DNA from 2 places in the Ruegeria sp. C10 genome. Region 2 is predicted to be linked to the other one. Evidence: riboswitches for the same ligand, from Rfam matches in the RefSeq annotation. Region 2 holds a riboswitch; the other holds the start of a gene.

Evidence for each region. Region 2 has a riboswitch for cobalamin ahead of ACR0DE_RS02730 (DUF1636 family protein). Riboswitches for the same ligand answer to the same signal wherever they lie in the genome.
Region 1: it holds a riboswitch for cobalamin, as region 2 does, so the genes downstream of both, ACR0DE_RS03670 (hypothetical protein) here and ACR0DE_RS02730 (DUF1636 family protein) in region 2, are expected to answer to the same signal.

What each region holds. Positions count from the first base shown of each region.
Region 1 is NZ_JBQFSC010000001.1:798,379-802,575, reverse strand. It holds RNA gene ffs (signal recognition particle sRNA small type) at 1-85, shown strand, start outside; gene rsgA (ribosome small subunit-dependent GTPase A) at 245-1,273, shown strand; gene ACR0DE_RS03675 (alpha/beta hydrolase family protein) at 1,310-2,167, opposite strand; cobalamin riboswitch at 2,290-2,509, shown strand; gene ACR0DE_RS03670 (hypothetical protein) at 2,601-3,008, shown strand; gene ACR0DE_RS03665 (phosphatase domain-containing protein) at 3,013-3,513, opposite strand; gene ACR0DE_RS03660 (DNA polymerase III subunit gamma/tau) at 3,686-4,197, shown strand, end outside.
Region 2 is NZ_JBQFSC010000001.1:610,829-615,025, reverse strand. It holds gene ACR0DE_RS02745 (peroxidase family protein) at 1-294, opposite strand, end outside; gene ACR0DE_RS02740 (catalase family protein) at 313-1,380, opposite strand; gene ACR0DE_RS02735 (hypothetical protein) at 1,500-1,655, shown strand; cobalamin riboswitch at 1,639-1,846, shown strand; gene ACR0DE_RS02730 (DUF1636 family protein) at 1,949-2,305, shown strand; gene ACR0DE_RS02725 (ABC transporter ATP-binding protein) at 2,302-3,087, shown strand; gene ACR0DE_RS02720 (ABC transporter substrate-binding protein) at 3,106-4,053, shown strand; gene ACR0DE_RS02715 (iron ABC transporter permease) at 4,055-4,197, shown strand, end outside.

The sequences.
Region 1 (4,197 bases), 190 kb from region 2:
GGGCGAGCGCCTCGCCAACCTGGTCAGGTCCGGAAGGAAGCAGCCACAACGAGCCCCGCTTGGGTCGATGTCCAACCTCTCACTTAGAACCCATCAGCCGCAGGAGGGCGTTTATGATTGTAGCAAATTCCCTTCGGGCAGACCGGTTCTGATCCTTTCCGATCAACTGACTGCCTGAACACATCACCAGCGGATGCGCGATTGCCATCCGGCGGGATTGCTGTTTCTGATCACAGGCAGACCAATGTTACTTTCCTTATCGGACCTCGGATGGTCCTCTCATTTCGCGGCTCAGCATGCGGCTGATCCGTCACTTCTACCGTATCGCATCTCGGCCGTACACCGGGATCGACTGATCGGGCTGAGCCCTGAAGGTGAATCGCCTTTGTTATCTCTGGATCAATCAACCGGCGCATATGCCGTTGGGGATTGGGTTCTGGCGGATGAAAACAAACGCATACGCCGCGTGCTGGACCGGCGCAGCCTGCTGCAGCGCCGGGCCGCAGGTACAGGGGCAGCGGCGCAGCTGATTGCTGCAAATGTTGATGTGCTGTTCATCGTCAGTTCCTGCAACGCCGATTTCAATATGCCACGATTGGAGCGGTATCTTGCGCTGGCACATCAGGCAGGCTGCTATCCGGTGGTCGTTCTGACCAAATCGGACATGTGCGATGATCCGAGCCTTTATGTAGATCAAGCCCAATCGCTCGCCCCGTTTCTGACGGTACTTGCGGTCAACGCGCTGGATCACGGCGATCTCGAACAAGTTCTGTCGTGGTGTCCGAAAGGACAAACCAGCGCCTTGCTTGGATCATCCGGCGTTGGGAAAACGACGCTCGCCAACGGGATGACGGGGCAGGATCAGGCCACCGCAGGTATTCGCGAAGACGATGCGCGCGGCAGGCACACAACAACCTCACGCGCCTTGCATCGCATGCGCAATGGCGGCTGGCTGATCGATACGCCCGGCATGCGCGCGTTACGTCTGCTAGATGCGCAAGAGGGGTTGGATGAGGTGTTCTCGGACATCTCAGACCTCAGCCTGAATTGCCGCTTCTCGGATTGTCAGCACGAGACCGAGCCCGGATGTGCGGTGCAGGCGGCAATCGACGCTGGTACGCTTGATCCCGCGCGGCTGGACCGCTGGCGCAAGCTGCGGCGCGAAGACCAACACAATTCCGCTTCGGTGGCGCAGGCCCGCGCCCGCGACAAGGCGTTCGGCAAGATGGTGCGCAGCGTGATGCACGAGAAAAAATCCCGTAAAGGGCTATAACGAAGCTGGGCACCGGCCTACCGGTGCCCAGCGCTATCAGGCGATCAGCCTAGGCCAGACTGCCGCATTCCGTCTTGCGAATGCACCGATATGGCCGATCTTGGATACTCCGAATTCGCTTGGTGCAAGCAGATGGCGCCCGGCTTTGGGTCCATAGAGATCGGCAAGACGCCAGACAGCATCCGGCGGCACCATTTCATCATCTGCGAAGGTAAACAGATCGACACGTTTGCCCAAGTCTTCCCAGCGGGCGGCGGGCAGTGTCGTGCCGATCTCTGGCACATAGCTTTTGGGGGCGGTGCACCATTTGCGCCATTGCCAATAGACTTGGGCAGGCAGGTCCGATCCAAACCCGACCAACCGTCCGGGCAGGTAGCCAAGCGCCTTGACCACCAGCGGCGCGTGACCATACCAGAACAACGCCGCCAAAGCGCGATAAGGCCAAGGGTGATCCGCCAGCGTTACCAGACCCGAACAGACACAGATCATCCTGTCAATCTGATCGATATCGGGTTGGATCGGACCAAACATTCCGCCCAAGGAATGACCGATGCTCCATAGCTTGGCCTGCGGAAACCGTCGGCGCATCTCGGCCCGGGCGGCTGGAATGTCGATCAACGCCCAATCGGCCATGGTGACATTTGACCGCTTTTGCGAACCCACCAAAGAGTGACCAAAATCCCGGTAGTCATAGGTCAGGCAGGCCATACCCTGTTCCTCGGCAAGCCATCGGGCGAAGTGCTGATAGTAATCCCTCGGCACCCCAGTCGCACCGTTTATGACGACCACCTTTTCGGGGTCGGCAACCGGACGGTAAAGCCGCGCCGACAACATTGCCGGGTCGGACGGGATCTGAAAATCCTCGGTCACAACCGCCTGCTGCGTGTCCAACATGGTGCCCTCCAATACCGACTGAACTGATCAGTTCACCCGAAGCGCCTCAAGTCAAGGTTGACGTGGCTGGACCGTACGTCACTTGCCTGACGCAATCTTCTTGACTCGGGCACGGCGCAGCCGCTAGCCATGTCGCGATGGTTCTCGCGCCCAATCGGGCCGGGATGAAAAGGGAACACGGTGCGGTTCTGCACGGAGAAAACCGGAAAGAACCTAGTCCGAGACTGCCCCCGCAACTGTAAGCGGAGAGCAATGCCGAGATACCACTGGCCTTGAAGGCTGGGAAGGTCGGCAAAGCGATGACCCGCAAGTCAGGAGACCTGCCATCAGATGTAGAACCGAAACTCGGGCGGGGTGTCCGGGACGGGTTTGATCGTGCTCTGCACCGACCAACCTGTGCCACGCCCTCGCCCTGCGCGCGGAGGGCGCATTGATGATCTGGAAGACTAAAACGCACGAATTCGCGGCGACCGTGTGCCAACGTACTGGGGCAACCTGCCCCGCACTGGCGCAAATGGCGCGGGCTCTAACGCAGGCCATGTCCACCACAAAACCGGTCACAAAATCTGGGTTTGAGATTGAAGGCAGTATTGACCTGTCGCACTGCCCAGAGGGATGTACCGCCCGCTTTCGCGCCCAATGCGACCAGATACGTGTATTCTGCGGAACCGATCCTGAAATCGATACCGGCCGGCTGGATGACTACGCAGACATGATGTTCGGAACCGAGTACCGCAGCCTACCCGCAGACCTGCTAAGGAATCCTCCTTGCGCCATGCTTGAGGCTTCGCTTCTGGTGCAGCACAACGGTGGCGAAATCTCGCCACATGTTGGTGTCTAAGCCGTCAAACGGCTTGAACACGGGCCGGTTCAACGGCCCAAAGCATCTGGGCATTTGTCTCGACTGCGCAAGGACGCACCGTACGCAATCGCTTCAATGCCGCCTCAGGCCGTTCACCGCATTCAACCATCAGACGCAGAACCACCATCCCGGATCGGCCACAGCCACCACGGCAATGCACTAGCACACGGCCACCACCTGACAACGCCTGACGGGCAGTCGCGCCAACGCGGGGCCAGCGCTCCACAATCTCCTTGGGTGGCGTGCCAAAATCTTCGATCGGCAAATGCACCCATCTGCTGGCACGCCCCTGAATATCAGCGCCAAAATTCCGCGCACCATCCTGAATCATCTCAACCTCAGTCGTCATCGAGATCACAAGCCCGGGCTTCCAGTCTGCGATAAGATCAAGGTCTTCTGTATACGTTCCTCCACGCCCAGGCATCGAGGACAAGGCCAAGGTGCCTCCGCCGACCTGCAACGCATAAACCACCAGTTGCGACATAATCTCCCCCCAAACAAACTTCACCCAACAACATACTGGTCCAGTAAATAGAATAGAGTGGATTTTAGCCGCATACCCACGCATTCCAAAATGAAAATCGTCCCGGCTGGCTGTGGACGCGGGCGGCGGGGGCCTCTACGCTGCGGCGTAACGCGAATCCGACAGAGCAGACATGACCGAGACGCCCAGCCCCGCCTACCAGGTTCTTGCCCGCAAATACCGCCCCGAAACCTTTGCCGATCTGGTCGGTCAGGACGCCATGGTGCGCACTCTGAAAAACGCCTTCGAGGCGGACCGGATCGCGCAGGCCTTCATCATGACCGGTATCCGCGGTACCGGCAAGACGACGACCGCTCGGATCATAGCCAAGGGTATGAACTGCATCGGTCCCGATGGCAGCGGCGGCCCTACAACCGAACCCTGCGGTCAATGTGAACATTGCGTGGCTATCATGGAGGGCCGCCATGTCGACGTGATGGAGATGGACGCCGCCAGCCGCACCGGTGTCAATGACATCCGCGAGATCATCGACAGCGTACGCTATCGCGCTGCATCCGCGCGCTACAAGATCTATATCATCGACGAGGTTCACATGCTGTCGACCAGCGCTTTCAACGCGCTGCTCAAGACGCTGGAAGAACCCCCCGAACACGTGAAGTTCATCTTTGCCACCACCGAGATTCG
Region 2 (4,197 bases):
TCCTTGCGGGCACATCAAGGTAAGCGGGCTGCCATCCATTTGTGTCCGTCGGCGAAAGAGATCAGCAACTTCGCTTTCCGACGGCAGGACGGGTGAGAGGTCTTCTGGCGTTGTATGCCGACCGATCCAGCGATGGGAAAACACGCCGGGCCATGTCGTGTAGTCTGCGCCCATCGTATAGGGCCGCGGTCGGTGGATCTTCGCGGCGTTTGCAAGCCTGATCGCGGCTAAATAGCTCGTAACGGGTGGGGAGATCTTGAATCCGAGTTTGATCAGATCATCAACGTCCAGCATCAATACATCTCCGTTTGGTCATCGATTCGGGAACCGGGCGCGGGCCAAGCTCAGATAGGTTCTGAGCCGGATCGCATTAATCGGTCCTAAAGGTTCGTGATCTGCCGTGACACGCCAGGGCGAGAAGCTCATCGCGTCGCCATTCTGCGGATCAAATTCTGCACCTTTGGGAATCGTGATATCCGCCACGGGCGTGACGGTATGATGGTACGGATCAAGAGGTGCATCTGGTTGCGGATCGCATGCCCACCGGATGCGATTGTCTAGCACATCGAATTCGTCGGCCGGGCGCGGGGGCTCAATCACACACAGCTCGAAGTGATTATCTCCATCGGCCACGTCTTGCCGCAAACACTGCCCGATCCCATCTGGATCGTCTACCGGATGTGCCGGAATTTTTGGTTTAGCGCTGCGGGCCAGGTATCGGACTGTTAGATCGGGGCCCAGCCGATACGGTGTTGTCGACCAGAAATGGACCTCAAAAGGCGAGTGCATATAGTTCGAGGCAAAATCACTCGCGACGCGAAACTGACGCTTGCCTTCACGAGTGAGGAAGGTGCGAAATCCTGCGCGCAGCCCTTTGGTGATCAACCTAAGGCTCCATTTTCGTCGCCCTTTGATCGCGTGCTGGACCGCTTGTAATGTGGCGACAAGCCTGCCCAATCGCTCATATTCATCGGGGAAGTAGCTGGGAAACACATCCTGATCGACCAATACGAAATCGAACTCGTCGCTGAGTTGTGTGGTCCCCAGATGCGCAAGTGCCTCGGCGTCGATCAGCTTGGGGCTTGGCACGTCAAAAAGCTTGATCGCCATCCCGTGGGCATCCGATTTCCGGTCATCCAGATGCGCGCCGTTGGAAAAGCGAAGTGCGGCTGAATAGGCAGCGGGCTGTTCAAACAGGCCGTGACGGAACTGTTCTGGTAGATCGTTTCTGACGGTGAATGTTGCAGCCACGCACCCGTGACTGCGCCCATGCTGAGCCCTTAAGCGATGGCCTTTCCACCGTGCAACGGCCTCGAGATTGTGGTCAATGACATCATCAACAATATCCGGCGGCAATGCGTTTTGCGAAACATGCGTCAAAGAACCGTCTCCTTGGATAAACCCAGGCAATGATCAAACAGGGGTAAGGCGCTGACAAAGCTAAACCTCTAAATTTGTTCAGCTTACCTCAGATTGTCTAATTTCCAAACACACCAACTATGGACAGCCGTGGCCAGACAAATTCGGCGCGCAGCCCAAGCTATTCGGCTGGTGCTTCGGACACGTGGTTGGCGGCGCTCGATCCTCGACCAGAGTTGAGCGCCTTCGACTTTATCATTGACGTGTCCGGTGTTCTCGGGCACTCAATCGATTGATGGTTCCCGGTGGTGTTGCCGCGGGATGAAAAGGGAATACGGTGAGGTTTGCCAAAAGGTGCCAATTCCGTAACTGCCCCCGCAACTGTAAGCGGTGAGCAAGGCCAAACAGCCACTGGTCCACAGGGTCGGGAAGGTTGGCCGAGCGCGGACCCGCAAGTCAGGAGACCTGCCATCAGATGTTTAACCAACCCGGGGCGGGGCGTCCTGGAAGGAGGCTTTGATGGCGCGTCAATCGCGTGTTTACATTGTCGGCAGCTTCCGCATGCGCTTGGAAACAAGTGGAGTGGACCATGCCAGATACGCCTGATCATTTCATTCTAGTCTGCGAAAGCTGCACTGAAGGGCTGCCCCTTGATGAAATTTGCGATGCGTTGACCGGGAAATTACATCGCAGTTTTGCGATCCGCGCGTCGTCTTGCATGGCAGGCTGCGATAGTCCCAGAACGGTTGGGTTCCAGGCCGTAGGAAAGGCGCAATACCTTTTTGGTGGCATTCAGACCGCGGATGAGGTGCAGGCGCTGACTGAGTTTGCAGCGCAGTATCGTGAAAGCCCGGATGGCTGGACAAATGCCACTGATCGCCCGCAGGCGTTGTTCAATAAAACCCTCTCGCGCATGCCGCGGATCGAACAGGGGGCATCGCAATGACGTTGCCACCCTTTCTGATTGCCGAAAACCTTGAGTATTATGCCCTTAACGGAGATGTCCTGTTGCAGGGCGTCTCGTTCGAGTTGGACGAGGGTTCCATTCTAGCCATCGCCGGCCCGAACGGGGCGGGGAAAACGACGCTTCTCAATCTGTTGTGCGGCGCTGAGCCGCTGGCACTTGGCGATGTTCGGATCAAAGGACGCAGTCTGAAACAGCTCACGGCCAAAGAGCGTGCGCGCATGATTGCAGTGGTAGGTCAGCAGGAACTGCCCGATGGACGCTTGGCGTTACGCGATTATGTTGCGCTGGGGCAAATACCCATCCGTGCGGACCGCTCTGCCGAAGGCCACGCGCAAGAGCTGGACCGGATTTTAGACCTGACCAGTCTCGCCAATCTCGCGGACAAGCGCATGGCCCAACTGTCCGGAGGCGAACGTCAGCGTGCCCATATCGCGCGTGCTTTGGCGCAGAACCCTTCGTTGCTGTTTCTGGACGAACCGACCAACCATCTGGATCCTGATGCAAAAGGGCGGATGCTGTCTTTGGTCGCTGAGCTTGGGATCACCGTGGTCATGATCGTACACGATCTGGTCATGATCCCCGAATTCGCCACACACGTGGCGCTGATGAAATCGACCCGCATGATCGAGTTTGGGTCGGTGGACAAGGTGCTGACACCCGAAAGAGTCCGCGAAACTTTTGGCGTTGATTTCCTCTGCTTTCTCCACGAAGGCCGCGTGATTCCGGCGCTTGATATTCGAAGAACCACAGTCTCAACTTAGTCGAAGGAACACACTGAGATGAAATACATCTGGCCCGTGGCGTTGGCCACCGCCATGGCAAGCGGTGCTGCTGCGCAAGAAGTCACCGTAGACAACTGCGGCGAACCGCTGGTTTTTGATACCGCGCCCGAGCGCCTGGTTGTGCATGACATGAACATGACCGATATGGCGTTTGCATTGGGTCTGCAGGACAAGATCGTCGGCCTGACCGGCATCACCGGCTGGTACAAGACCAGCCCTGATTTTGATGCTCTGCGCGGCGACATCCCCGAGCTTGCGCCGAAATATCCGACCGTTGAAAACTTGGTGGCGGTTGAACCCGACCTGTTCTTTGCCGGTTGGTACTATGGCATGAAGCCGGGTGGTGATGTGACCCCAGATACATTGGAACCGTTCGGAATCAAGACCTTGGTTCTAACCGAAAGCTGTGTCCATCTGGACAACGATCGCCCCGAAGCCAGCATGGATCTTCTGTTTGGCGATGTGTTGCGCTTGGGCAAGGTGATGCAAGTCGAAGACAAGGCCGAGGCTCTGGTCTCGGGCTGGAAAGAGCAGCTGGCAGCGATCGAAGCCAAGACTGCTGAACTGCCCAAGCCCCGCGTCTTTCTTCTGGATGGTCCTGCAGATGCTCCGTTTACCGCCGGTAAATTCGCGATTCCCGATGCGATGATCACAGCCGCCGGTGGTGAAAACGTCACTCATGACATGGACACGAGCTGGGGCCGCACCTCGTGGGAGGCCGTTGCCGCATCGAACCCGGAATTCCTGGTTTTGTTGGATTATCAGACCGGCAATGGCGCCGAGGACACCTTCAAGTTCCTGCAGGAACATCCCGTCATGTCGCAGACTGATGCCGTCAAGAACGAACGCTGGATCGGATTGCGCTACGAAGAGCTAACGCCGGGACCGGCAAATATCGAAGCGATCTCGAAGATGGCGCGCGCGATGCATCCGGGTCAGAGCTGATATGGGCCGATTGGGCCTGACGTTGTTGCTGGGGGCGGTCGTTCTGACCGCCCTTTTGCTGATTTCCACGATCTACGGCACAACCTCGATTCCTTTGTCCGACACCTTCACCGCGATATTGCGCGGTACCGGGTTGCAGGACGG